3 regions of the Bacillus sp. OTU2372 genome follow, and region 2 is predicted to be linked to each of the others. Evidence: riboswitches for the same ligand, from Rfam matches in the RefSeq annotation. Region 2 holds a riboswitch; each other region holds the start of a gene.
What was found. A riboswitch is a leader RNA that binds a small molecule or an ion and turns the genes downstream of it on or off. The one in region 2 is predicted to bind thiamine pyrophosphate.
Positions count from the first base shown of each region.

Region 1 (9,997 bases), on a different contig from region 2:
TCAAACCTTATATACTTTCTTATCTCACAAAAAAGGACGAGAAGAAAAATTCTTCTTGTCCTTTTTAACGTTTGTTTTCACTTGCTTTATAGTGTAAATGGTGACAGGCATCATTCAAACTTGCTTGTTTAGAAAGTCCTGTTTATGTTTGTTGGCACTTAGTTCTAGGTAGACGGGAATCCGATTAGGGTGACTGCTTTGGATAGGACCGCGTCTAATGGCTTGGTGATTAAGGTATTACCAAGGATATAGAGGCCTCCAATGATCGCCACAATTGGTGTTATCGGATATAATGGCCTTTATAGTTATTAGTCATTTTGTGTCATATTGTGGTATGGTAAATAGGTTAGTGAATCAGCTGTTAGAGGTGACTGTTTGATGAAGTATTTACTTAAGACACAAATATTTGCAATATTATTAACGTTATCCTGGATTATTTACTTGGTTGTTTTAGCTTTCCTAGACCAGCCCGACCATGCTCTCCGATACATAAATTCATTTGTGTTTGGATTGGCTATTTTTTTAGCCATAATATATTTTGTTTTAACAAGGTATCTGCTGGGGAGAAACTGGCCTGCTCTTCTATTAGTCCTAATCTCTTATTTTCTTCTATATAAGCCAATCTTTCAGGAAATTATATTAAGAATAACCAATGAAAGATATGGAAGTATCATCAAATTTCTTTCAATATCAACTGGAACAGTTCATTTACTCGCCACCCTCATTGGAATGGGGTTTGGTATACTCTTTTCCAGGCCGCAGCCTAAAAACTAAAACAGCAAAAGGATGAATACCCGATCACTTAGCGGGCATTTATCCTTTTTTATTTTGGATCGAGGGCTTTCCCTTCTTTCGAGTCATGTGTACATAGGGAATGGACAGTGTCCACGTTTGGTGTCAGGCACCAAAAATTGTAGAAATTTATCCGTATTTTTCAGAACGTTTTATTTTTATAATGAAGATAGATTGATATGTAGAGGGAGTGATGAGAATGGAGACGAATACGGGGAAACATCGAGTGATTCAGAACTTTACGGGAACACAGTTGCATGCGAAGGGCTGGATTCAGGAAGCAGCCCTTAGGATGCTGATGAACAATCTTAATCCGGAGGTAGCGGAACGGCCTCTGGATTTGGTGGTTTACGGAGGGATCGGCAAGGCGGCACGAAACTGGAAATCCTTTGATGCAATCGTTAAAACACTATTAGAATTAGAAAATGATGAAACATTGCTCATTCAATCTGGTAAACCTGTAGCTGTATGGAAATCTCACAGGGATGCACCGCGTGTTTTACTTGCTAACTCCAATCTTGTCCCAGCATGGGCTACATGGGAGCATTTTCATGAACTCGATCAAAAGGGGTTAATGATGTACGGCCAGATGACTGCAGGAAGCTGGATTTATATCGGCAGCCAAGGAATCGTCCAGGGAACCTATGAAACTTTCGCAGAATTAGCGCGGCAGTCATTTGGCGGTTCATTAAAACATACGATTACATTAACGGCCGGTCTTGGGGGGATGGGGGGCGCACAGCCGCTCGCGGTGACGATGAATGAAGGAGTCTGTATAGCGATTGATGTCGATGAGTCCAGAATCGACCGGCGAATCGAAACCGCTTACCTTGACATAAAGTCTAAAGACCTTGATGAGGCATTAAAATTGGCGTGTGATGCCAAGACAGCAGGAAAGGTCATTTCCATCGGGCTACTTGGTAACGCTGCTGAGATCTTGCCTCTAATCATTGAAAAGGGATTCACTCCCGACGTATTAACTGACCAAACCTCGGCACACGACCCATTAAACGGATATATCCCTGCAGGCTTGACACTCGAAACCGCGGCAACTTTACGAGTCCAAGAACCTGCCAAATATGTGAAGCTTGCTAAGCAAAGTATGGCGGCACATGTGAAGGCGATGTTAAAAATGCAGGAAAAAGGCGCCTTTACATTCGATTATGGAAACAACATCCGCCAGGTGGCCAAAGATGAAGGAGTTGAAAATGCCTTTGATTTCCCTGGCTTCGTGCCAGCCTATATTCGCCCACTTTTCTGTGAAGGGAAAGGACCTTTCCGCTGGGCCGCACTATCCGGCGATCCCGAAGATATTCGAAAAATTGATGAAGTTCTCTTACGTGAATTTAAAGGGGATCAACATTTATGCAAATGGATTATGATGGCACGAGAAAAAATCAGCTTCCAGGGACTTCCCGCCCGGATTTGCTGGTTGGGCTACGGCGATCGTGCCAAATTTGGAAAGATCATCAATGATATGGTGGCATCGGGAGAAGTTACCGCACCAATCGTGATTGGACGCGATCATTTAGATGCAGGTTCTGTTGCGTCACCAAACCGGGAAACGGAAGGTATGAAGGATGGAAGTGACGCTGTGTCGGACTGGCCGATTTTAAATGCCCTAATAAATGCTGTTGGCGGTGCCAGCTGGGTTTCGGTTCACCATGGCGGAGGGGTTGGAATGGGCTATTCACAGCATGCGGGGATGGTTATTGTCGCAGACGGCACCAAGGAGGCAGAAGTTCGCCTGCAACGGGTTTTAACCACCGATCCAGGGATGGGTGTCGTCCGACATGCAGATGCCGGTTATGAATTAGCCATCAAAACTGCAAAAGAAAAGGGCATCAAAATGCCCATGCTCGACCAGGACTAACGAAAGAGAGTGGGGGAAGCAGATGGGCAAGGCAATTTTTATAAGGAATGCAGCTCAGCTTATAACACTAAAGGGTAGTTCCACTGCTCCCCTTGTTAAAGAGGGAATGTCTGAGCTAGGCATCATTGAAAACAGCAGCGTTTGGGTCGAGGACGGAATCATCCAAGCAGTTGGCAAGGACGAAGTGCTTTTTGAAAAATTTGCCGCGCATATCGAACAGGCAGAAGTGCTTGATGCAACAGGCAAACTTGTTACACCAGGCCTCGTAGACCCTCACACACATTTAGTTTTTGCCGGAAGCAGAGAAACTGAATTCAACATGCGCCTCAAGGGTGCAACTTATATGGAGATTATGAATGCCGGCGGAGGCATTCATGCAACGACAAAGCGGACAAAGCAGGCCACCCATGAGGAACTTTTCCAAGAAAGCTTTGATCGGTTAAATCATTTCCTACTCCATGGCGTTACAACGGTTGAAGCGAAGAGCGGCTACGGAATGGAATGGGAAACAGAACGCAAACAGCTGGAAGTGGCAAAACAGCTGAACGAGCTGCATCCAATAGATGTTGTGTCCACGTTTATGGGAGCACATGCGGTACCGAAAGAATATAAGGACAATTCGGATGATTTTGTGAAACTGTTGGTGAAAGAAATGATTCCAAAGGTGTCTGAACTCAGACTCGCGGAGTTCAATGATGTTTTCTGTGAAAAGGGTGTGTTTACTCCCGAACAAGCACGAACGATTCTCGAGACAGGAAAGGTTTACGGGTTAACACCGAAAATACATGCAGATGAGATCGAACCCTTTGAAGGGGCGGAACTGGCCGCCGAAGTGGGGGCGATTTCCGCGGACCATTTATTAAAAGCCTCTGAAAAAGGACTACGGGCGATGGCGGATAAAGGGGTCGTCGGGGTCCTGCTTCCGGGAACCGCTTATTTTTTAATGGCGGAGTCGGCAAATGGACGTCACATGGTCGATTTAGGGGTATCGGTAGCTCTATCGACCGATTGTAATCCTGGCTCTTCTCCAACCGTTTCGTTACCATTTATGATGAATCTAGCATGTTTAAAAATGGGGCTGACACCAGCAGAGGTAATCACTGCAGCAACTATTAATGCAGCTCATGCCATTGGGCGCGCCAGCAATATCGGCAGTTTAGAGGAAGGGAAAAAAGGCGATGTTACGATATTTAATGTAGAGAATTATATGAAACTCCAATACTTATATGGGATAAATCATATTGATACCGTAATTAAAAATGGCAGAGTTGTAGTAAAGGGAGGTCAACTGGTTGAAAAGCTTTCTCTATCCTAAATTAAATCCACCGAGTTTTGTCTGGGTCAGGCCTGAAGGGAACACCCAAATAACAAAGGTTCATGAATGGATTCAGCCGCTCTCAACCAATTCCAATCCAGAACAGACCAGGAACACGGACGTTGTGGTCGTAGGTGTCCCGCTCTCTCGTTCATCGATTAGTCCCTCCGGGGCATCAGAATTTCCTGATGCCTTCAGGCGTGCCTGGAAGGGATTCACTACTTATAACATAGATGAAGATTTGGATTTAGCAGATATGACGGCTCTGGATGTGGGGGATGTCCCGATGCATGTAACCGATATCCGCCGCTGTCAGGACAATATTGTCGAGGCATCGGCTACCATCCATCGGAATTTTACTACTTCGATAGTGGCGGCAATTGGCGGAGATCACTCGATTACGGCGATGATGGTTAAAGGATTACACTGGGCCAAACCGCGCGAGAAAATCGGCATTCTTCAATTTGACACCCACTTCGATTTAAGGAGTCTGGCCGATAATGGACCGTCTAATGGAACACCGATGCGGAATTTGATCGAAAGTGGTGTGATAGAAGGCTCGAATTTATACAACATCGGTTTGCATGGTTTTTTTAACACCAAAGATTTGAAGCAGTATGCAGATGAAAAGGGTGTTAATTATTATACACTTCGCCAGTCCAGAAAGAGGGGTATTGAAGAAACGGTCAGTCAGTGTCTTAAAGAGCTGGATGAAAAGGTCGATACTATTTATTTGACTGTAGACATGGATGTTCTCGATATTGCCTATGCCCCGGGGGTCCCCGTCGGAACGCCAGGCGGAATGACTACAGCAGAACTCTTCGATGCAGTACTCACTGCTGCTATGCATCCAAAAGTCAAAGCCATCGACATCGTCTGCCTCGACCCATTAAGAGACACCCAAGTTCATACAACCGTAAAACTCGGCACCCACGTCTTTTTAACCTTTCTAACAGGAGTAATGCTACGAAAGGTGACAGGCACCGAAAAGGATTTAAATAAGTTAGATAACTGATAAATAAACAAGAATGGTCAATAGCATTCGTTAAAAAGTTGCATAAAACCTTGAATTATTCTCAAGGTTTTTTATTTTTTGACATTTTGTTTTATAACAGTTAATTTCCGACATCATTATGCGAAAAATGTCTGTTTGTGCGCTTTCCCGAGGAATAAAACGCATTAATCACTATGATTCAACATGCAGCGCCCATTGTTATATAATAGATATATTGGACATTATATTGAACGAGGGATGAAATTTGAAAATTGTGATTATTTCCGACACCCATATGCCTAGGCGAGCCAAGGGACTTCCAGCCAGATTGAAAGAGGAATTATCGGACACGGATTTGATCATCCATGCTGGCGACTGGCAGACCATAGATGTTTTACATGAGCTTCAATCCTATGCGAAAGTGGAAGGGGTCTTTGGGAATGTCGACGATGACAACATTCAGGAACAATTCCCCGAAAAAAGGATTCTAGAGCTAGGCGGGTTTAAGATAGGTATTACCCATGGGCATGGTAAAGGGAAAACCACTGAAAAGCGGGCCACTCTAGCATTCAACGGGGAAGCAGTAGATTGTATCATTTTTGGTCACTCTCATATCCCGATAAAACGCTATGAAGACGGTGTGCTTCTTTTTAACCCTGGCTCACCCACAGATAAACGGCGTCAGAAGATGTATTCCTTTGGACTTTTTCATATTGGTGATACGATAAAGGCAGAGCATATCTTTTTTTCAGATAAAGGAGAAACAAATGAATAAAACAGTGATCGTCTATACAACCAAAGACTGCATTGAATGTACAATGGTTAAAAAAGTACTAACGGAGGAAGGAATACCGTTTGAGGTCAGGGACATTTCAAAAAATGCTTCCTTCCAAAAAGAAGTCGAACAATACGGCTTCCTAGGGGTTCCAGTAACTGTACTAAATGACCGGGCAATAAAGGGATTTACAAATGAATTAAAGGAAATTATTGACTTAGCGAAATGTTAAGGTGTCAATAAAAATTCTTTACATTGTAGAAAATTAGCGTTAATATGAGTGTAATTTAATAACCAAAGATCTACTAGGGGTGCCCTGTGTATCAGGCTGAGAGAAAACAATAAAGTTTTTAACCCTTTGGACCTGATCTGGGTAATACCAGCGTAGGAAAGTAGCTAAACGAGATATTTTTTTGCGTTTTTCTTTCAGAACACTAACCAGGTCCATTTTATGGGTCTGGTTTTTTTATTTTTGGCTGTGTTAAACTTGGTTGTTGACTTCCGCTCCAGGCGCTTCGCTTTCCGCAGGCGGTCCGGGGAGCCTCCTCGGCGCTATGCGCCTGTGGGGTCTCCCCAGCCCCGTACTCCCGCTGGAGTCTTCGCGCCTTCAGCTCCAATCAACACCGTTATAAAATCAATAATAACCTTTAACACAGCCTTATTTTAAAAAAGAAAAGGGGAGTTTAGAATGGAACCAAATTTCATCTATGAAACATTACAGAAAGTAAGAGAGGTTAGCCCGCTTGTACATAATATTACGAATGTCGTTGTGACTAATTTTACTGCAAATGGTCTGCTTGCCTTGGGTGCATCGCCTGTTATGGCTTATGCCAGTGAAGAAGTAGCGGATATGGCGAGGATTTCCAGTTCACTGGTTTTAAATATCGGTACGTTAAATGCCCAGAATGTTAATAGCATGGTGATAGCGGGGAAAGCGGCTAATGAGCAGGGCGTTCCTGTCATTTTTGACCCAGTGGGAGCCGGAGCAACCACATATCGAACCGATACAGCCCACAAAATCATGAGCGAAATCAAAGTTTCAGTGGTTCGAGGAAATGCCGCTGAGATTGCCAATGTAATTGGTGAAAAGTGGCAAATAAAAGGTGTTGATGCAGGTGCGGGAAATGGAGACAAAGTCGAACTTGCGATCAAAACAGCTAAGATAAGTGGATGTGTTGTTGTCATAACCGGAAAAGAGGATATTGTATCAAACGGTGAAACCACTTATGTCGTATCGGGCGGACATCCAATTTTAACAAAAGTGACTGGTACGGGCTGCCTATTAACTTCCGTTATCGGTGCCTTTGCTGGAGTGGAAAAGGATGTACTTCGAGCAGCGGTTGCTGCGTTAGCCTATTACGGGATTGCTGCGGAGAAGGCGGCAAAGAAAACAGCTGAAGCGGGACCGGGCAGCTTTCAAATTGAATTTTTAAACCAATTAGCATTAGTCACAGAAGAGGATATTAAAGCAAATGCTTCAATTAAAAAGATTTAACGGAGGTTTGTAAGATGAATAAAGCATTAACGATTGCCGGCTCAGACAGCGGAGGAGGCGCCGGAATTCAAGCGGATTTAAAGACCTTTCAAGAATTAGAGGTCTTCGGTATGTCCGTCATAACTGCAGTCACCGCACAAAACACCTTGGGCGTTCATGGGGTTTATCCGATGACACCGGAAGCGATCATTCAACAAATTCAAGCGATTGGGGAAGATATCGGTACGGATGCGGTGAAAACGGGGATGCTGTTTAGCTCAGATATTATTGAAGCTGTTTCTGAGCAAGTGCGGAAATATAGATGGGAGAATCTCGTCGTTGATCCTGTGATGATAGCTAAAGGCGGTGCATCATTACTGCAGCAGGAAGCTATTTTCGCGATGAAAACCTATTTATTACCGATCGCAAAGGTGATTACACCGAATATTCCGGAGGCGGAGGTTCTAACGGGATTGACCATTAAAAGCGCCGAAGATAAAAAGGAAGCTGCCTTAAGATTGGTTGAGCTGGGTGTTCAAACGGTCGTCATCAAAGGCGGTCATGATGAAGATGATTCAGAGTCAACGGATTTACTATATGATGGTAGAGAGTTTCATACCTTTACCAATAAACGAATTCCGACAAAAAATACACATGGAACCGGGTGTACGTTCTCGGCGGCGCTAACGGCTGAACTTGCGAAAGGTGCTTCAGTTTATGATGCAGTCTTAACAGCCAAGGAGTTTATTCAAGCGGCAATCGAGGATGGCATTGAGGTCGGCCATGGTCATGGGCCGACAAACCATGGAGCGTTTCGGAAGAAAAGGGAGCTGGGAAATCGATGATAAACCTGAGCGAGGCTTTAAAGGTATATTTTATCATGGGCAGTCCTAACTGCCTCAAAGAACCGGTCGAGGTTTTAAAAGAAGCAATCGCTGGTGGAGTTACCATTTTTCAATTCCGTGAAAAAGGAAAGGGTGCTTTAATTGGGGCAGAAAAATACGAACTGGCTAGACGGTTACAAAGTATCTGCAAAGAACATCAAATTCCCTTCATAGTTAATGATGACATTGAATTGGCAATTGAGCTCGATGCGGACGGTGTACATATCGGGCAAGAAGATGAACCAGTAAAGGTGGTACGTGAAAGGATTGGTGACAGTAAAATCCTTGGTGTATCCGTCCATACCCCGGAAGAAGCCGAGACGGCACTCAACGATGGTGCTGATTATTTCGGAATTGGACCCATCTACCCTACTAGCTCAAAGGATGACGCGAAGCCTGTCAGGGGAACAGAGCTAATCGAAATTCTCCGCCAACAAGGCTATACCATTCCAATGGTCGGAATAGGCGGTATTACTAGTGAAAATGCAGCGCCAGTCGTAAAGGCCGGAGCAGATGGTGTTTCCGTTATTACGGCCATCAGTCATGCAGATTCACCACTCGAAGCAGCGAAGGCATTAATAAATAGTGTGGAGGGACGATAACGTGAATAAAACGTATAAGCTGACACTAACGGCGATGATGGTCGCGATAGGCACGATTACTAGTAATCTCGTAGCTATACCAATCGGGTTTACAAAGGTATTCCCCATGCAGCATTTTTTAAATGTTTTATCTGCTGTCTTACTAGGGCCCTATTACGCCGTTGCCCAGGCCTTTTTGGTCTCATTGATCCGCAATTTAATGGGTACAGGCTCTATTTTTGCCTTTCCTGGCAGTATGGTCGGTGCCCTACTCGCATCGCTTTTATTTTTAAAAACAAAAAAGATGTACCTTGCATTTGCCGGTGAAGTAATAGGAACAGGGATCCTTGGTGCGCTTCTATCCTATCCGATCGCCACGTTAATCCTTGGACAAAAAGCAACACTATTTGGATTTATTCCGTTATTTATCTTCAGCTCGTTTGCAGGTGCACTGCTTGGATTTGTGGTCTTAGTCGTATTTTTAAGAAAGAAAGTATTAGTAATGAATGATAGTAAGTCTCCAGCAATAAAAAACTAGGGTGTGTGAAAATTGAACGAGGAATTGATTGCAAAAATCACGAGTGAAATTGAGGCGAGAAAAGGGGAATTGTTAGACCTTTTATCTGATATTGTTGCCTTTCCAACAGTCAGCCCTCCCGCCCGTAATACGAATGAGGTTCAGGAATTTATTAAAGGATATCTTGAAGAGTTAGGTTTTAACACTGATAAATGGGATGTCTATCCTAATGACCCAAACGTGGTTGGAATTTTACAAGGTAAATCTTCTGGTCAGTTTAATAGTTTAATCATAAACGGCCATGTAGATGTTGCCGAGGTTGGCGACACAAAAGAATGGAGCTCCTCCCCATTTGAGGCTTACCAAAAGGATGACTATATATATGGACGGGGTGTCGCGGATATGAAAGGCGGAATTGCTGCATCACTCTTTGCCATAAAACTATTAAAAGAATTAGGTGTCACCTTACAAGGCGATCTTCAATTCCAATCCGTCATTGGCGAAGAGGTCGGGGAGGCCGGAACTCAAGACTGTGTCGAGCGCGGATATAGTGCAGACTATGCCGTAGTGGTTGATACAAGCGACTTACATATCCAAGGACAAGGCGGCGTCATTACCGGCTGGATTACCATTCAAAGCAAGGAAACCTATCACGATGGCATTCGCCGGAAAATGATTCATGCCGGCGGTGGTGTTAAAGGGGCTAGTGCGATTGAGAAAATGATGAAGGTTATCGCTGGCCTCCAAGAACTTGAACGCCACTGGGCTGTAACCAAAAGCTATGAAGGTTTC
Region 1 is NZ_JASATK010000004.1:120,182-130,178, reverse strand. Features, by position in the region: gene AAHB15_RS10020 (hypothetical protein) at 379-774, shown strand; gene hutU (urocanate hydratase) at 992-2,665, shown strand; gene hutI (imidazolonepropionase) at 2,688-3,980, shown strand; gene AAHB15_RS10005 (agmatinase family protein) at 3,958-4,995, shown strand; gene AAHB15_RS10000 (metallophosphoesterase family protein) at 5,249-5,749, shown strand; gene AAHB15_RS09995 (glutaredoxin family protein) at 5,742-5,981, shown strand; TPP riboswitch at 6,047-6,157, shown strand; gene thiM (hydroxyethylthiazole kinase) at 6,438-7,244, shown strand; gene thiD (bifunctional hydroxymethylpyrimidine kinase/phosphomethylpyrimidine kinase) at 7,259-8,068, shown strand; gene thiE (thiamine phosphate synthase) at 8,065-8,709, shown strand; gene thiW (energy coupling factor transporter S component ThiW) at 8,711-9,226, shown strand; gene AAHB15_RS09970 (acetylornithine deacetylase) at 9,239-9,997, shown strand, end outside.
Region 1: it holds a riboswitch for thiamine pyrophosphate, as region 2 does, so the genes downstream of both, thiM (hydroxyethylthiazole kinase) here and AAHB15_RS04120 (thiamine phosphate synthase) in region 2, are expected to answer to the same signal.

Region 2 (9,997 bases):
GATAAATGGGATCAGTATTACCATCTTCCAAGGATTTTTTGACTAAATAATCAATCACATCACCATTTTCCGCATGAACCATGACGAGGGCGCCAAGGTCTCTAGCAGCAATCAATGTTTTGAATAGTGTTTCGTCATCGGCTTGGAACTGATTTTTATAGGCCATAAATACTTTAAGGGAGGTGATACCCTCTTCTTCAATCATTTTAGGAAGCTCGGCTAGTTTTTCATTATTCATTTCTACAATTTGAAGGTGGAAACCATAATCAATTACCGCTTTATCTTTTGATTTGGCATGCCAAGTATCGACGGAACTTTTTAGTGTTTTCCCTTTTGTAGTTAAGCAGAAATCAATGATCGTTGTGGTTCCGCCAAAAGCAGCGGCAATCGTACCTGTTTCAAAGTCATCCTTTGTAACCGTTCCGCCAAACGGCATATCAAGATGGGTGTGTGGATCGACACCACCAGGGAACAGGTAACAGCCTTTTGCATCAATCACTTCTGCTCCAACGGCGGGTAAATTCGCTCCAATTTGAGTAACAACCCCATTTTCAATACAAACATCGGCCCGAAAGGTATCGGCTGCCGTTACAATGGTTCCGTTTTTAATGATTTTTTTCATGATAACCCTCCATGTCTCATTTGAAAATTAAGTCTCTTTATTTTTTTACAATATCAGTTTCACAAGAAAGTGCTCCGAGTGCCGCTTGCCTTTCATTCCATGTCATTGATGGAAGTTCACTTGGTACTTCAATCATGTCAATTGCACCATCAACCGGACAGACGATGGAACATAAATTACAGCCGACGCAGTCTTCTTCCCTAACTTTGAGAATACTGTTTCCTTGTTCATCTTTCAGCATATCGATACATTGATGGGATGTGTCCTCACAGGAGATATGGCATTTATTGCAATTAATGCAAACATCATTATTGATTCTGGCAACAATACTATAGTTCAAGTCAAGATTGCCCCAATCGGAGTATTTCGGTACAGATTTACCAACTAGATCTAGACAAGAAGCAATTCCCTTTTCATCTAAGTAATTATTTAATCCTTCAATCATATCTTCGACGATTCTAAAGCCGTGGTGCATGGCAGCCGTACAAACCTGGACACCGGTTGCCCCCATTAACATGAATTCGACTGCATTTTGCCAGTTCGATATTCCACCAATTCCAGAGATCGGGATATTAATCCTAGGATTTCTAGAACACTCCCCGACCATATGTAAGGCAATTGGTTTCACCGCTGGCCCGCAGTACCCTCCGTGTGCCCCCTTCCCGCCAACATGTGGAATGGTGTTCCAAGTATCAAGATCGACCCCTGCTAAACTATTAATCGTATTTATCATACTAACGGCATCTGCACCACCACGTACCGCCGCCTCAGCTGTAGTCGTAATATCGGTTATATTCGGAGTGAGTTTTACGATTACCGGAGTCTTAGCTACTTCCTTTACCCAAAATGTTTGTTTTTCAACAAGTGCCGGTACTTGCCCTGATGCAGATCCCATCCCTCTTTCTGCCATTCCATGAGGACACCCAAAGTTTAATTCAAGTCCATCTACGCCCACCGCTTCTACTTTTTTTACAATCTCATGCCATTTTTCTTGTTTTGGCTCGACCATTAACGAGGCAATGATGGCGTGATTTGGGAAACGCTTCTTAGTTTCGGCTATTTCTTTAAGGTTCACCTCTAGTGGGCGATCGGTAATCAGTTCAATATTGTTAAAGCCTGCTACTTTTTGTCCGTTAAAGCTGACGGCTGCAAATCGTGAAGAAGTATTGATGATCGGCTCACCCAGTGTCTTCCATACGGCACCGCCCCATCCTGCCTCGAAGGCACGTTGGACTTGATATCCTGAGTTTGTCGGGGGTGCTGACGCTAACCAGAATGGATTTGGTGATTTTATTCCAGCTAAATTAATCGATAAATCCGCCATAATCCTACCTCCTTTTTATACCTATTTAGTGAGCCTAAGCTGTTTCAACAATCGAAGGACTAAGTAATTGATGAATAGAATAGGCACTTTCTTTTCCTTGTTGTACGGCAGATACAACCATTGCATCTCCCTGTTGTCCTTTTCCAAATATGACATCTCCACATGCAAACACCTTTTGATTGGATGTTTGATAATTAGATGGATTAATCTTTACCACTCCACCGTTATGCTCTAAATGAAACTGTTCCACCAGTTCCACATATCTGGATTGACCATTAGCTTTTATAACGGCATCAACTTCAAGGATAAATTCAGTCCCTTTTATTGGAACAGGACTCCGGCGTCCATCTTCCCCTGGTTCTGCCAGCTCCATTTTGATACATTCGATCCCGTTTACATTCCCATGCGCATCGCCTAAAATCCTTACTGGCGCCGTAAGCCATCGAAATTCAACCCCATCTTGTTTAGCGAAATCATATTCAAATTCGTAAGCGGTCATTTCCTCCGATGTTCTTCTGTAAAGGATTTTGACATTGTCGGCCCCGAGACGAACGGAACTCGTTGCTGCATCGATGGCGGTGTTTCCTGCACCAATTACGGCAACCTTCTTTCCAAGAAGTTGACTAGAAATTGGTTTTGTTTTTGTTTCTCTTACAAATTCAATTGCGTCAAATACGCCTGATAAATCCTCGCCGCTGATCCCCAATTCCGGAACTTTGGACATGCCGATCGCGAGAATGATAGCATCATAGGTTTTCAAGATTTCTTGTACTGAAATATCTTTGCCTACTCTAGTGTTGGTTCGAATTTCTACATTCAAGCTCTCGATTTGCTTCACTTCCCAGTAGGAGATGTGGAGAGGGAGCCTAAACGCAACAATTCCATATGTGTTTAATCCTCCGGCCTTTTCCTCTGCTTCGAAAATAGTAACTTCATAACCCAGCAAAGCTAGTTCCCTTGCAGCCGACAAGCCCGCTGGTCCCCCGCCGACAATTGCAACCTTTTTCCCATTTTTCTGTCCAGGACTAAACAGGGATTGCTCATTTTGGATTGCCCAGTCCGTTGCATAACGCTGAAGGTTACCGATCATGATTGGCTTGGTAGAATGGTTTAAAACGCAGGAACCCTCACATAATTCCTCCGTTGGACAGACGCGCGCACAGCTAGCCCCAATTGGATTTGCCGTTAGAATGGTTTTGGCAGATCCTTTTAAATTGTCAGAAGCGATTTTCTTAATAAATGATGGGATATCAATCCCAGTTGGGCATGCTTTAACACATGGTGCATCATAGCAGTAAAGACAGCGATTCGACTCTTCCATTGCTTCTTGCTTTGTTAATGCAGGGATTATTTCTTGGAAATTCCGACTTAAATCTTTAGATGATATTTTTGAATGATTTTCCGCACTCAATTGCCAAAACCTCCTTTATATGAATAAATAATTAATTAAAAAGAGAGTACAGTTTCTAACAGGACATTTACTCCTTTTGCGCAATCATCCCAGGTGGTAAGCTCCTCTTCACAATGACTCTTTCCATTGATACTTGGAACAAAAATCATCGCAGTTGGTATATAGCTTGCTAGGAATTGAGCATCATGACCGGCACCGCTCACCATTCTTTTATACGAGTAGTTTAATGACTTAGTAGATTTCTCTAATAAATCGCATATTTTTTCATCAAATAATACCGTTGAGCGGTCCCACAATTTTTCAGTTTGGATGTCACAGCCCTCATTAGCCTGGGAGTGTTTGAGACCTAAGATAATTTCTTCGACTTGCTTAATGACCAATGGGTCTTTATGTCTAGCCTCTAATGAAAAAACTACTTTATTCGGAATAACGGTATGAATATTAGGAAGGACATTCATTCGGCCCATCGTAAAAACTAAATCCTTATCAAGAGCACTAAGCTTTTGACGGGCTTCGCTGATCAAGTTATTGGCAGCAAAGAGAGCATCCTTTCTCATGTCCATTGGAGTGGTACCAGCATGGTCGGATTCCCCTGTAATCTGAATTTCATAACAAACCATCCCAAGCACACATTCCACTACACCGATTGATAGAGACTCCCGTTCTAGAATCGGCCCTTGTTCAATATGTAATTCCAAGAATGCTGCTGCTTCTTTTAATCGGGATTCCTCTTTGCCAGCGTAGCCGATTGAATGTAACGCTTCTTCAAAAGAAATACCAGCTACGTCTTTTTTCTTTACCATTGCAGCTTTATCGAATTTACCTGACAATACTCCTGAGGCCATCATGGATGGTTCAAATCTTGCTCCTTCTTCATTTGTGATATTGGCGATTACGAGAGGAATACGAGGCTTAATGTTATTTTCAACTAAAGCACGGGCAACTTCTAAACCAGCTACTACGCCTAACACTCCATCAAACCGTCCACCTTTTTTAACGGAATCTAAATGGGAACCAATCACGAGCGGCGGCTTTTCTTCCACCCCAGGTAATTTCGCATAAATATTTCCCATATCATCAATTTCGACCGACATCCCCAATGCTTTACAGCAAGAGCAAAAATAATCCCTTGCTAAACGATCTTCTGCAGATAGAGCCAAACGTGTTACACCATTGTTTTCTGTGCGTCCGAAATTTGCAAATTGTTCAAGCGCGGCCTGTAATCGTTCTCCGCTGATAATAATTTTTTGTTGTTCCATAATCTATTATCTTCCCCTTTCATTTCTATTTGGTGTAGACAATGTACCTTTATTATTTCTTAAGCAGCCGACCTCTTCTTAATCGCTAAGCTCTAGCAAACCAATGTCTTTTATATGTTTTTTATATGTCTTTATAAAACCCTAGATTGATTATCTTTCTTATTCTTATAACATTCCATTATATGGTAAGATAACCTGACAGATTAATTAGGAAAGCGGTAATATTTTTTGTCATCGATTTAAAAACTGCTTCCTTTCTTCGAAATTTATGTAAACGGATACATTTTAGAACAAAAAACCTGATCCTATGTTGAAACAATAGGATCAGGTTTTTTGCTGTTTTGAAACATATTGATTATTAGTAACCCAGAAACGCCAAAGATAGTCTCGGGCTTCACCGGAGTTGTTAATTCCAATCCTTTTTCCGGCTGATATGCTTTCCGGGCAGATACCTTTGGCAATATATAAAGGTGGACAGGTCAGGGCGCGGCTATAGTCTTCCATTGAAATGCCCATTGATTTTGTTAGTTTGCCTGGGCCGTTCGTTAATTTTGTTAGTTCTTCCATGCCTCTTCTAAATTTCATTAACTCAATACCGAACACAGGTTCAAGAGCACGGACCAAAACGGCTTCTGGTTTTTCTTCACCGCCGCTAACTACATTGAAAAGGCAGTGAGTATGCATTACAAAAGTATAGGCAAGACCGGAACGATGGAACATAACCTCTGTTCTTTTCGTACGCCTGTTTTGATAGCTATGAGCCGCCCTGTCCCCTGGGCCAATGTATGCCTCTGTTTCTACAATATAACCTGCCGTAACTCCCTCCTTTGTTTCTTTTACAAGGAGACAACCGAGTAAAGCTTTTGCAAGTTCAAGTGTGGGCTGTTCATAAAACTCCTGAGGTAATGGTTCGATATCCTTAAAAAAATCTGCTATGTGTATTCACTCCATTGACATAATTTGTTTTATTATAAGATAGCTATTTACTTTAGATTGGTTTATCTTTCTCTGTAATAAACCATCCACCAGATTTTCTTTCTATATTAAAAACCTCTTCATCAAATTGTTTTCTCAAGACTTTATATTCCTCATTTTCTATTTTAACCATTGCTACTTTTATTTTCTTAACTGTTATTTCTGGATTCTGGACTTCAAAAATAAGGTTATGCATAATAAAGAAAGTTCTCTGGCGTTTCATTCACTCCACTTCCTTCCCCTACTTTTCTTATATATAGAATTTGTCAGCTATGATAAATATCCTTGTTATTTTTTTATAAAAATAAAATATTTTTTTAACTGCTTCTAAAAATATGTTTCTCCTCATTAGACATCTACTCCTCTAGCAGTGATTATATGAAAATTTACAGAACTTTTTCATTAAATTAGCATTTACTTAACAATTCTTAATTAATATATTATTAATGGGGCTAGCAAGAGTGTCTATCATGGGTATTTGGCAAAGTTAGAGCCCTATTGGTTATCATTTTACATAAAGATAAAGTTCATTTAAAGGAGTGGTATCATGCAAGACCAATTAGTTCAATATAACGGGAAAAATTATGTACTACTTTACCGTTACTCCTCAGATTATTGCGAAATCCAAGATACGAAAAACCGATATCAAATCCTTCTAGTTGAATACTCCAAACTTTCTTTTAATACAAATTAACGATCTAAACTAAAAAAGAAAGTTCATTATCAATAACCAAAAGGGCATGGAAAATTTCCATGCTTTTTTATTTTTAAAGACCCGAACGAACAAAAACCACTTCATTTTCACTAAGACCATCATCATATAAAACTAAAACCAATCTTTACATTATATTCATAATAGATTAATAATTTCACTTTATAGTTTACTAGTAACCAAAATTAAAATTTGATGAAAAATTCATTAATTTTAATTAAAAATCGGAGGAGGTTATTATTTTGTTTAAAAAAGTCTTAAAGAAGAAGATTTTACCTGTTGCAGTACTATCCACAGTAGCATTTGGGACTTTGCTTGGGGCCCTACATAATGACGTCGAAGCAAAGGAAGTTAAACAGAACAATGCAGAGATTAAGAATGTGATTTTCTTAATCGGTGATGGAATGGGAGTGTCTTATACTTCTGCTTATCGATATTTAAAGGAAAATCCCTCGACTAAAGAGGTCGAGCAAACAGAATTTGATAAATATCTAGTTGGACAACAAAAGACCTATCCGGAGGACCCTCATCAAAACGTGACAGATTCGGCTGCCGCAGCAACTGCAATGTCAGCAGGTATTAAAACCTATAATGCGGCCATTGGTGTAGATAATGACGGTTCATCTGTAAAAACTGTCCTTGAAGCAGCAAAAGAAAAAGGAAAATCAACTGGTCTGGTTGCGACTTCCGAAATTACCCATGCCACACCTGCTTCTTACGGTGCCCATGATGTCAGCCGTAAAAACATGAATGCCATTGCGGATGATTATTATGATGAAATGATCAATGGCGGACATAAAATTGATATCATGCTTGGAGGCGGCTTAAGCAACTTTGTTCGTCAGGATCGTGACCTTACAAAGGAATTCCAAAAAGACGGTTACTCCTATGTAACTAATAAAGAAGAAATGTTAAAAAGCAATAATTCTCGGATGTTAGGATTATTTGCTCAAGGCGGAATGCCAAAAATGCTTGATCGTGAAACCTCCATGCCTTCATTACAAGACATGACCGAAACCGCCTTAAATAAATTAAGCCAAAATAAAAATGGGTTCTTCTTAATGGTAGAAGGAAGCCAAATTGACTGGGCTGGACATGATAACGACATTGTGGCGGCGATGAGTGAAATGGAAGACTTTGAGAAGGCCTTTAAAGCGGCCATTGAATTTGCGAAAAAAGATAAGCATACTCTAGTTGTCGCAACAGCCGACCATTCAACCGGCGGATACTCGATTGGTGCTAGAGGTGATTATAACTGGTTTGGAGCTCCGATTGCAGCAGCAGAACGTACACCTGACTTTATGGCAGAACAAATTTCCAAAGGGGCAGATGTTGAACAAACACTAAAAAACTATGTTAATTTACAATTAACATCTCAAGAAATTGATTCTGTAAAAAAGGCTGCAGCATCTAAGAACGTTACCACTATTGATAATGCGATTGAGACTATTTTTGACAATCGTTCCGTGACAGGCTGGACAACTGGCGGACATACGGGTGAAGACGTCAACGTATACGCATATGGCCCTGGCAGCAACCTGTTTGCTGGAAATATTGATAATACGGACCAAGCGAAACATATCTTTGATATTTTAAAAAATGGCAAGTAATCTTGATAAAAAAATACCTATTTTTCCCGTTGGGCTTTGGTGTTCAACGGGAACTTTTTTGAAACCTACTATCTTATCTGAAAGGTGACCATCCTATGAAAATATTGACACCATTCATACTTGTTTTACCTCTTTTCTTGTTTGGCTGTAATGCCGTTCAAAATATAGAACCTACTGCAAAAGCAACTGAAAAACAAGAACATGTATCTGACAACCAGAAAGATAATTCAAATAATGAAAATAGTAGGGCTAAAACTTTATCTGATATATATGTCCCTAATCCACAAGTATCCGATGATACCAACCTCCTTCAAGTAGGGCAAACGATAAAAGATAGTAAAGGGACAATAAACTTAAAAGAGATTGCCGCACAAAATAAAAGTTATGCTATTGGACCGATTGAAATGAGAATCAAGAATGTCAAACTGATTCACAATATGCCGACCTATTCGTTAATGGATTACTTTCATTATTACACAGATGACTATGAAGAATTTGATTTTATTAAGGTGGAAGTGGAGCTAGTCAATAAATCAGATCAAACAGTACATTTTGGACCAGTTGCTCATCTAACTACAAGTAATAGTGAGACAAGAACTTTCAAGGATGACTTTTATATAGAGTATTTAGGCGGTGAAATAGAGCCTGAGGGTTCAAAGCAAGGAGCACTTGGGTTTATTATTGAAAAATCAACCCCTGAAGTCCAATGGCTAGAAATTCAAACGAGTGATGTGCTTGATCAAAACCATAAAGAATTAGGTAAGTCGCAAAACATAAAAATTGAATTTAATTAAGATTTAATTTAGAAAATTATTTGACATTTCTAACACTGGTGTTAATATTAAACATGAAGGTAATTATTATAAATTAATATGAAATTAATCCGCTAGAGGTGCCTTTTTAAAGGGCTGAGATTGAAGTGCTACTTCGGGACTCTATGAACCTGATCTGGGTAATACCAGCGTAGGGAAGTGGAAAACGGGCTATTTGAGTGCGCATGCATTTCATTTCAAATAATCAAACCACTTTCTTACATAGGAAAGTGGTTTTTTTGTTTTTCACTTATTTCAATAAGCGGTAGCTTCTTAAGGGGTGACGCGAATTTTAACAAATGCGAAAGAGTTACATATTATTTCGAACGGTAAGATGCCCATCGAGCAGTTACAGGAGATTTTGATCGATATCCACCCATATGTAACGTCGATTCACTTACGAGAAAAGCAAAAAACAGCAAGGGAACTTTTTCAAGCGATTGATCTGCTTTCTAAAGATATCCCCTTATCAAAACTGATCATTAATGACCGGGTGGATGTTGCTTTTACTACAAGGGTGGCAGGGGTTCAATTAGCCTTTCATAGTTTAGCGCCAGCGATAGTAAAAAGAGTTTTTCCGCAGTTAAGGGTAGGAAGTTCCATTCACTCCATATCAGATGGAGAAAAAGCCCTACGGGATGGTGCTGATTACGTGCTATTCGGTCACGTCTACCCTTCCCAATCTAAACCAGGTAAGACACCGAAAGGGATTGAGGAATTATCAAGGGTTACCAAGTTGGATATTCCGGTCATTGCGATTGGCGGGATTACACCCGAAAATACGAAACCAGTTATCCACGCTGGGGCAAGCGGCATTGCAGTGATGTCAGGAGTCTTAGATTCTCATGATCCTTTATCAGCAGTAAAATCGTATGTTAACGCATTAAAAGATGGAGATGGAAAAAGTGAAAAATTCATATGATGTTGCGATTATTGGCGGCGGAATAAACGGAAGTTCGATTGCCTACCAACTATCAAAGATGGGAAAAAAAGTGGTTGTCATTGAGAAGAACCATTTGGCCTGTGAAGCTTCCAGTGCAGCTGCCGGAATGCTGGCCGCACAAGCAGAGATTGAAGAGGATGGTCCCTTTTTTCAGCTAGCACTAAAAAGTCAGGCCATGTTTCCTGCCCTCTCAAATGAGTTATTAGACCTAACCGGGATTGATATTGAGTTTATCCAAAATGGGATGATTAAGATTGCCGAAACAGTAGAAATTGCAGCTGACGTTCAACAACAGGCAGCCTTCCAACGAAAGTGGGATACAGAAATAG
Region 2 is NZ_JASATK010000001.1:864,335-874,331, reverse strand. Features, by position in the region: gene hydA (dihydropyrimidinase) at 1-622, opposite strand, end outside; gene preA (NAD-dependent dihydropyrimidine dehydrogenase subunit PreA) at 660-1,946, opposite strand; gene AAHB15_RS04155 (NAD(P)-dependent oxidoreductase) at 1,981-3,357, opposite strand; gene AAHB15_RS04150 (Zn-dependent hydrolase) at 3,393-4,616, opposite strand; gene AAHB15_RS04145 (DNA-3-methyladenine glycosylase) at 4,941-5,531, opposite strand; gene AAHB15_RS04140 (hypothetical protein) at 5,605-5,814, opposite strand; gene AAHB15_RS04135 (hypothetical protein) at 6,139-6,285, shown strand; gene AAHB15_RS04130 (alkaline phosphatase) at 6,546-7,913, shown strand; gene AAHB15_RS04125 (hypothetical protein) at 8,009-8,707, shown strand; TPP riboswitch at 8,792-8,900, shown strand; gene AAHB15_RS04120 (thiamine phosphate synthase) at 9,006-9,647, shown strand; gene thiO (glycine oxidase ThiO) at 9,631-9,997, shown strand, end outside.

Region 3 (9,997 bases), 790 kb from region 2:
TGCGACCTCGTGGTGATTCAGAACATCAATGGCATTAAAAATGATATTAATAAAGACCTGCCTGATTTCATCTGCATAGCCATTCAATGTATAGTCGCCGTCTAAATGATTTTGAATTTTAACTTTACCGTCCAAAATACTAGGGTAGAGGAAGTTTAAAACCTCATCAATTAAGTGGTTTAATTTGAAAAATACCTTTTCCTTACCAATAAGCTCTTTTTTCGAAAGTAACAAAAACTGGGAGATACGAAAATTAAGCTGGTCCAATTCACTTGAAATGATATCTAAATATCTCATATTTGGATAATCGGCTTTCAGTAATTGAATAAATCCCTGAACAGATGTAAGTGGGTTTCTAAATTCATGAATAAAGCTTGAAGTCATTTGGCCGAGAAGTGTTAAGCGATCCTGGTGGGTTGAATCAATAAACATCGTCTTTTCTTCAATAATTTTATTCTTCGCTTCAGAGTAATGGGATACGGCAAAATATAAGAATTTATCAAAACAAAAGTTAATATCATTAATAGATTTTTGTAATTCGGACCATGTCAGTCCAGTCTTACTTAAATAGCTATATAAAATTGTCCTCCCGATATTGACATTGTATACAAAATCACCAATGTTAATGTCGGCCATAACCCGTTCCTTTGATATGGCAATGGCGATTTTTTCGATAATCGTTAATAATTCTTCCTTAGATATGGTATGCATCGTTAGAATAACATCTAATAGGGCTTCCCCATTTTCACGTATTTTACCTTTAAAGGGATCACCATGATATATCATGATTGCATTTTCCCATTCTTGTACTAATTGCTTTTTGTTATGAGCAAAAAAGGCGATTAAATCCGTTTGTTCTCCCGTAAACATGTTGTTTCCCCCTATTGGTTTTAACCAAACTGATTACCATGATAATTCGCTGAAGAATGAAAAAATCCTTTATGAAATTTAAGGAAAAAATTTTTATCCAGTGAAATGTTATTAATTATCCATAATTTATAATGTCGTATATAACATTCTCTATAACAAATATCTTGTTTAATTAGTGGTAGAGTAGTATATTTTCTATGGATACAATTGAATACTTCCACAGGGGGAGCTGCTTTCTGGGCGGCTGAGAGTGAACGTTAGCGTTCTGACCCTATGAACCTGTTAGTTAACACTAGCGTAGGGATGTGGTTTGCTTAAATACAAAGCAATTCAGACATTCCAAGTTCTGAATTGCTTTTTTTCTTCCACATTGTTATGGCAACATATAGTCTTTCGGAAGAGATCAAGCGGGTCTATTTATATAGAGGGGGAAATGTTTAGTGAATCAAACAAGAAGTAATACTTTATTTATTGCAGAAGTTGCTGTATTTACTGCACTTGCTTATTTATTAGATTTTGTCGCGGGAATTGTATCTTTAAGAATTTGGCCGCAGGGTGGTTCCATCTCCATTGCGATGGTGCCGATATTCCTGATTGCCTATCGCTGGGGGATAAAGGGTGGACTTTTAACAGGCTTTTTATTAGGTTTCCTTCAGTTTATTCTAGGGTTTTCCCAAGTTTATACGATTGTACAAGGGATTATTGATTACTTTATTGCTTTTACAGTTGTTGGTTCCGCAGGAGTTTTTGCACCTGCCATTAAAAAATCAATCAATGAACAGAACAATGGTAAATGGATGGCTTATGTAATTAGTGGGGCATTTTTGGGAAGTGCACTTAGATATTTTTGTCATGTGATTTCTGGGATTGCCTTTTTCGGCGAGTATGCTCCAAAAGGCCAGCCGGTAGCTATCTACTCTCTACTATATAATGGAACCTATATGCTGCCTAATTTCATTATTAGTGCAACCATTACTATTGTACTAATTAGTGCCCTTCCAAAGAAAATGATTTTGCAAAAAAGTCTATAATAAAGGAAAAAAGGAAAGGATTAGTTCTTTTCCTTTTTTTTATATAGATATCGATGACCTTCTGAATATATTTTCGAACTTTTGTCAAATTTATCATGCTTATTAACTCAAAAAAGTGTTAAAATACAATTAGAAAGATAATCATTCTCAATTAACGTAGATAGGGTGATATACATGTTTGGTTCTTTAAAAACAGGAGATAAAGGAAAAATAATTGACCTATCTCATGTTGGTCACCTCGTTCAAAGGCGCTTACTTGATTTAGGAATTACTGAAGGATCTGAAGTCTGTGTAAAATGTGTGATGCCATTTGGCGGCCCAATTATGATCGAATCCTGCGGCCAATGTGTAGGGATTCGCCGAAAAGAAGCCGTTCAGATTGAAGTGGAGAGAATATAATGGAAATCGCTCTAATTGGAAACCCGAATACTGGAAAAACTTCATTGTTTAATAATTTAACAGGTTCCTATGAGTATGTTGGCAACTGGAGCGGTGTAACGGTTGAAAAAAAAGTCGGAGTTTTCAAGAATAATATTGGACAATTAATAGATTTACCGGGAGTATATACTCTTAATCCTTTATCAAAGGATGAGGGGGTTGTAACTTCGTTTTTTTTAACTGAATCAGTTGACCGGTTATTAAATATTTTAGACGCATCACAATTAGAACGTAATTTACATTTAACACTGCAATTACTTGAGTTTGAGAAGCCTGCACTTATAGGTTTAAATATGATTGATGTTGCCAATAAACGCGGCATTCATGTTGATGCTCCGAAGCTGGCCAAAGTTCTAGGCGTTCCGGTTGTGCCTGTCGTGGCTCGGAGTGGAAAAGGGTGTGACAAGCTTGTAGATGTAATCTCTACAAAATCCATCCAGCCTGCCAATAAGCACATAGTCTATTATGGCAAAGAGGTAGAAGAGGCGATTACGGCAATTACCGGTGAAATTAGTGGGAAGACCGGCCACTCTATTCGTTTTCTTGCTATTCAATATTTTGAGGGAAATCAATATGTTCAAAACTATGTAAACAGTATCGCCAATCCTCAAAGAATAAATGATATTGTGAGAAATTTGGAAAACAAGATTCAAGCACGATTGGATGGAAAGTCACTCTCTAATTTTATTTATTTAAAACGAAAAAAAGTCATTGAAAAAATCGTTGCCGAAGTAGCTAGCAAAAGTGACTCAGGTTTACCACTATCTGAAAAAATTGATAGCATTGTAACGAATCGCTTTCTTGGGATGCCAATCTTTTTGCTGCTCATGTATTTCATGTTTATGCTGACATTTGATTGGCTGGGCACGCCTTTATCAAATGTGCTCGATGCCTTTTTAACGGGACCTGTCACGTCCGGGTTTGAGGCGGTCTTAAGTTCTATTCATGCCTCAAATTTTATTCATGACTTAATTATTGAAGGGTTAGTAGCTGGAGTTGGCGGCGTACTTGTGTTTGTACCGCAAATCTTTATCCTGTTCTTCTTTATTTCCTTATTAGAAGACTCTGGTTACATGGCGCGCGTAGCCCTTGTAATGGACCGTATAATGGAATCAGTAGGATTAAATGGCAAAGCTTTTATCCCAATGATGATTGGCTTTGGCTGTAATGTTCCTGGGATTATGGCGGCTAGAACGATTGAAACTCCTCGCGAGAGACTATTAACTATACTATTAACACCATTAATGTCATGCTCAGCCCGGTTACCGGTATACGCCTTATTTGTAGGATCCTTTTTTGCAGGCCATAAGGCATTTGTTGTTCTTAGCCTATACTTGTTGGGAATTGTAGTAGCATTGACGTTAGCCAAAGTATTTTCTAAAACTCTGCTAAAATCTGAAACATCTTTATTTGTTATTGAACTTCCTCCATACCGACTTCCACAGTTTCAATCATTATGGAGAAGTACTTGGGATAAAGGGAAAGGATTTGTTAGAAAGGCGGGAACATTTATTTTTGCCGGTTCCGTCTTTATCTGGCTATTATCTTATGCAGGTCCTAATGGCCTGAAAGTTGATATGGACCATAGCTATTTAGCTGCTGTTGGTAATATAATTGCCCCTATTTTTAATCCGATTGGCTTTGGAACCTGGCAGGCATCTGCTTCCTTAATAACAGGTTTCCTGGCTAAAGAAGCGATCATTTCAACCATGAATATTATTTACTTCGTTCCAAATGATGCAAGCCTGCAAGGGTTGTTGGCTAATTACTATACTCCGCTGGCAGCCTATAGCTATATGGTCTTTATCCTATTGTATATTCCTTGTTTGGCAACGACAGCAACCATTTATAAGGAAACCGGTTCTAAGAAATGGACTGCTTTTTCGATGATTTATGCGTTCGTTATTGCTTATGTATTGTCCTTGGTCATTTACCAAGGAGGAAAATTATTTGGATTGATGTAAAATCTTGAAGGGGTGGACCCAATGATTGCGAGTATAATAATCGGTTTGGCTATTTTTGGATATGCTGCCTGGGCATTAGTGAAATTCATTAGTAAATCCAAAAAGGGAAAATGCGCCGCCTGTGATTTGAAAAATTCATGTTCCAGTCAGTGCGGTATCCCACCACGAAATGCGTAAACGCCCTGGTCAGCGGCGTATGGCCTGGAGTTAGACAAATATAAAAGATAAAGTACTTAAACTGCTAAGTGAAATATAGCAGTTTTTTTTCTTGAAATTTGAATAGTCCTATAAACTTGTGTAAAATTACACTAGAAGAAATTGAAGGAAGGGCTTACTGTGACCAGGGATGAAATTATTATACAGGTTTCTGAGAAGCTTCGGCTGATTAGGACAGAAGCGGGTTATACCCAGGATAAAATGGCTGATATTATCGGTATTTCGAAGAAAACCCTTGTACAAATTGAAAAAGGGAGGGTTCTGGCTGGCTGGTCGACAGTTGTTTCCATTTGTGCCCTTTTTCGAGAAACGGAAACCGTCCAATTTTTATTTGGAAATGAACCCCTAGAGGTATTAGAAACAGTTGCCCTAAACGGAATCGACCTTCGTAAAGCAAAAACCCTTGGCGGACGAGTTTGGTGGAGGGGGATTTCGCAAAAAAACGGCTTTATCCTTCAGCAAAATATATTAAGTAAGCATTTTCGGATTCTAGACGATCAAAACTATCGTATCTTTTCAAGCTTTGATGAAAAGCTTTCTAGACAACGCTTTAAAGAACTGGCAAAAAGTGAATAATAATGCGAAAAAAAGATGAGGCCTCGGCCCATCTTTTTTTCATAGTGATGTTTTTTTTCAAATTTTTACAAAGACTAATAAATAATCGAAGAGTATTCCTGTTAAAAGATTACAGCTAAAGGATGTCCTCATAGTGATTTTTACAGAAAAAGTAATTGTTCTTTTTAAGCGGTTGAGGAAGTGGCATTTGTTTCAAGTGATTTTGTTGTTGATATTGATTCTAGTGTTAGTCTTTTTCGGTCTTCTTTCTTATTTCTCAAAGGATGCAGATATTTCAGGATTAAAGAATGAGCTGCCACAGCCGACTGTTTTTTATGATGTAAGTGGAAAAATCGCCAGTAAGGTATCTGCTAATAAGAATGAAGGGGTTCCAATTAAGGAAGTCCCGAATTCCTTGAAGAATGCCATTATTGCGATTGAAGACCATCGATTTTACCAGCATAATGGAGTTGATTTAATCGGAACTTCACGTGCACTGTTTCGTGACATGAAGGCAGGAGGGATGGTTGAAGGAGGCAGTACGATTACGCAGCAATTAACCAAAAATACGATTCTTACATCAGAAAAGACCCTTAAAAGAAAGTTACAAGAGGTATTTTTAGCCATTGCTGTTGAACGTGAGTATTCTAAACAGGAAATCCTTCAAATGTACGTGAATCAAATTTACTTTGGTAATGGTGCCTATGGTGTTAAACAAGCGGCTAGCAAATACTTTGCGAAAGATGTGCAGGAATTATCAGTAAATGAATCTGCCCTACTTGCCGGTTTAATTAAGGCGCCATCAGCTCTAAATCCCTATAAGCATTTGGAAAAGGCAACAGCAAGACGCAATCTAGTCTTATCTGAAATGGAGAAGCAAGGTTTTATCGATACTGAGCAATATCAACAGGCAAAGGCGGACAAGGTTGTCTTAATGAATAGAGGAGACGATCCGTTTCGTGGAAAATACCCTTATTACGTTGATCAAGTATTAGATGAAGCCGTAAAGCAATATGGCTTTACACAGGATGAATTATTAACTGGCGGTTTCCAAATTTATACGGAACTTGATCCAAAAATGCAAACCGCAATGGAAACAACCTATCAAAATAGCTCCCTATTTCCTAAAAGTGCGGATCGCCTTGTCCAAAGCGGCGGTGTATTACTCGACCCAAAAACAGGCGGGATCAGGGCCATTGTTGGTGGAAGAGGAAAGCATACCTTTAGAGGGTATAACCGTGCTTCCCAACTAAAGGCACAGCCGGGCTCTTCGTTTAAGCCAATTGTTGTATATACACCAGCCCTAGAGCAAGGCTGGAAGATTACCGATATGCTAAAGGATAAACTAATGAAGTTTGGATCTTATCAGCCAAGTAATTATGACCATCAATATGCAGGTGAGGTTCCTATGTATGAAGCGGTCAAGGAATCAAAAAATGTTTCTGCTGTGTGGCTCTTAAATGAATTAGGGATTGAAAAGGGAGTTGATGCTGTTAAGCGGTTCGGGATTCCATTGGATAAAGAGGATGATAATTTATCAATGGCTCTAGGCGGTTTGCATAAAGGGGTATCACCCTTAAATATGGCTGAGGCATTTTCTGTTTTTCCTAATAAAGGAAGTCGGATTAAGGCGCATGTTATTAAAAAAATCGTTGATTCAGAGGGGAATGCAGTCGCCGAGTGGAAAGAAAAAAAGGTCAGGGTAACATCAAAAGCTGTAACCGACAATATGACGACCATGCTTCTTGGTGTAGTGGAAGAAGGAACAGGAAAAGCAGCGCAAATCCCTGGCAGGGAAACAGCGGGAAAGACAGGATCTACGCAGGTACCAATTAAAGGAATAAACGGCTTGAAGGATCAATGGTTTGTCGGCTATACGCCACAGTTAGTCGGGGCGATATGGGTCGGTTATGATAAAACAGACGCTGACCATTATATAACCCCAGCTAATGGAACTGGTTCAGCTGTTGTCTTTCGTACAGTGATGGAAGAAGCATTAAAGGGCACCCCGAGCCAGCGTTTTAATGTCCCACATATCGCTCCATTGATAGAAAAAAGGAAAAAAGAAGAAGAGAAAAGTAATTTTCAAGAGCATTTCAACAATGAAGTCCAAAAGTGGGAAGACAGATGGAATAAACAAATCGAGAAGTGGAATAAAAAGTGGAAGAATAAAGGAAAAGGACATATTGATTAACGAATTTGCTGGGAAGAGAGGGTTTGGCTTTAATGGATGTCTACCGGTCACTTCCAAAAAGCTATATATTCACAAAAAATTCACTTCAAGTCACAAAGGTGTAATTTATATCACTTGCTGCATCCTGTCTTTATGATATTTTAAAAACAAAATCAAAGGGTGGGATATATATGTCAGAATACTCGGTTGTACTAGCGATTGGTAGTCTTCTAATTCTTTCCTATTTTATTGGATATACACTCATTAAATCTTAGACTGCAGACATGTGTCTGTAGTTTTTTTAATCGTTTGGAAATTATAAAATTTTCGCTTGTGGATAACTGTTAATAAAAGGATTGTCGACGTCCAGCTCCAGCACCTAGCCCCTCGATGGTTTACAGCCACTCAGGGAATGAAGGCAAAGAACGCCTTCTTTCCCTGAGCGTCTTATGCTTGTCGGGGCTGTTCAAGGCGCTTGCGCTTTTGTTCTTTAACAAAAGAAATTATTGCGATGTTAATAAATTAGGTAACAATGGATATATATATTGAAGTAGTCGAAAATGTGAGGTGGAAGGTTTTGGACAAATTTAGAATTGAGAAGGATACTCTAGGTGAAATTCGAGTTCCCGAAGATAAATATTGGGGAGCTCAGACACAGCGGAGCAAAGAAAATTTTAAAATTGGTGAAGAAAAAATGCCTATTGAAGTCATTTATGGGCTGGCATTTATTAAAAAAGCTGCGGCGATCGTTAATTCAAAATTAGGGAAGCTTGATGAAGTTAAAATGAGTATTATCCTAAACGTATGTAATGAGATACATAATGGGGATTATGATCAGCATTTTCCATTACTTGTTTGGCAAACCGGCAGTGGTACCCAATCTAATATGAATGTCAATGAAGTGATTGCCAATCGGGCAAATCAAAAACTTGTCGATATGGGAAGAGCAGAAAGAATTCATCCAAATGATGATGTAAATATGTCTCAAAGTTCGAATGATACGTTCCCAACAGCCATGCATATAGCAGCTTATATGAAAATTACTAGCCACTTAATCCCAGAGATTTTAGAACTGAAAAATACTCTACAAGAAAAAGAGAAGTCTTTTGCTGACATTGTCAAAATAGGCAGAACCCATTTACAGGATGCAACCCCACTTACCCTTGGCCAGGAAATCAGCGGCTGGAGGGCGATGCTTGAAAAAGATGTACAGATGATTAAGGAAGCTAGCCAGCATCTATTGAATTTGGCAATAGGAGGAACAGCGGTAGGGACAGGCATTAATGCCCATCCACAATTTGGACAAATGATGGCTGAGGAACTTAGCAAGCTAACAGGTTATTCCTTTAAATCTTCGGATAATAAATTTCATGCATTGACAAGTCATGATGAAATTGTTTTTGTGCACGGTGCATTAAAGGCATTGGCTGCCGATTTAATGAAAATGGCTAATGATGTCCGTTGGCTTGCCAGTGGACCACGCAGTGGAATAGGAGAGATTAGCATTCCTGCAAATGAACCGGGAAGTTCCATTATGCCGGGAAAAGTCAACCCAACACAAAGCGAAGCCTTGACAATGGTTGCCTGCCAGATTTTTGGGAATGACGCTGCGATTGGTTTTGCTGCCAGTCAGGGTAATTTCGAGTTAAATGTTTTTAAACCAGTTATTATTTATAATCTCATTCAGACAATAAGGCTTCTTAGCGATGGGATTCATTCCTTTAATGAAAATTGTGCAATAGGAATTGAAGCAAACGTAGAAAAGATTAAAAATAATGTCGAGCGGTCGTTAATGTTAGTTACAGCGCTTAATCCACATATTGGCTATGAAAAAGCAGCTGAAATTGCAAAGCTTGCTTTTAAGGAAAATTGTACCCTAAAAGAAGCAGCACTTAAAACTGATTACGTAACGGAAGAACAATTTACTGAGTGGATCCAGCCTGAAAAGATGGTGTAATAAGAAAATCGCAAGGCGCTTAGACTTTGGCTTGTGACCTCGAGCCGATGGCGCATGGAGCTGGACAATTCTCGAGGTCAAAAACTTTTATACTTTCTTTCTTATCTCAAAACTGTGAAAGCCCCCTCCGTCAACAGGAAGGGGCTAAGCCATATTATTAATTTGTACAATAAAGTTTTTTAAAGATTAGCGTTGGAATCCGCCGCCAAGTTGAGATTCTGCCATAGCTACAAGACGCTTAGTGATTTCTCCTCCGACAGAACCGTTTGCACGTGAAGTAGTATCTGCACCAAGATTTACGCCAAACTCTTGAGCGATTTCATACTTCATTTGGTTAAGTGCTTGTTCTACGCCTGGTACTAAAAGTTGATTAGAGTTGTTGTTACTTGCCATAGTTGAATAACACTCCTCTTATTAATTTTGGGGTCAGTATGGAATTGAACCATAATATTGCCACCTGGCCTAACCCATATTATCAATGCTGCTGATAAAGAATATTAGTAATTGGAGATAATTCATTTTGGTTGGATGATCCGGAGTTGCACCGGATACTACCCTTGTTGTTGGCTTCATCCATCGGTGTAATTGTTGCTTTGTAATCTTTATTATGATTAATTTTTAGAGTTCTATTCAAAAAAATAAATTAGAAATTTATTCCATTACATATGAAGTTTAAGTTAACACAAACTAAGATTATCTTATAAATAAAAGGGTGAAGAATAGTGGCGATATGCCCGGTATGTAATGGATTAAGGGAAGTCTATTTAATGTGTACGAATTGCGGAGAACCTAT
Region 3 is NZ_JASATK010000001.1:74,628-84,624, forward strand. Features, by position in the region: gene AAHB15_RS00405 (histidine kinase N-terminal domain-containing protein) at 1-870, opposite strand, end outside; TPP riboswitch at 1,083-1,191, shown strand; gene thiT (energy-coupled thiamine transporter ThiT) at 1,311-1,901, shown strand; gene AAHB15_RS00415 (FeoA family protein) at 2,076-2,300, shown strand; gene feoB (ferrous iron transport protein B) at 2,300-4,303, shown strand; gene AAHB15_RS00425 (FeoB-associated Cys-rich membrane protein) at 4,325-4,480, shown strand; gene AAHB15_RS00430 (helix-turn-helix transcriptional regulator) at 4,640-5,095, shown strand; gene AAHB15_RS00435 (transglycosylase domain-containing protein) at 5,229-7,268, shown strand; gene fumC (class II fumarate hydratase) at 7,780-9,204, shown strand; gene AAHB15_RS00445 (alpha/beta-type small acid-soluble spore protein) at 9,391-9,597, opposite strand; gene AAHB15_RS00450 (hypothetical protein) at 9,972-9,997, shown strand, end outside.
Region 3: it holds a riboswitch for thiamine pyrophosphate, as region 2 does, so the genes downstream of both, thiT (energy-coupled thiamine transporter ThiT) here and AAHB15_RS04120 (thiamine phosphate synthase) in region 2, are expected to answer to the same signal.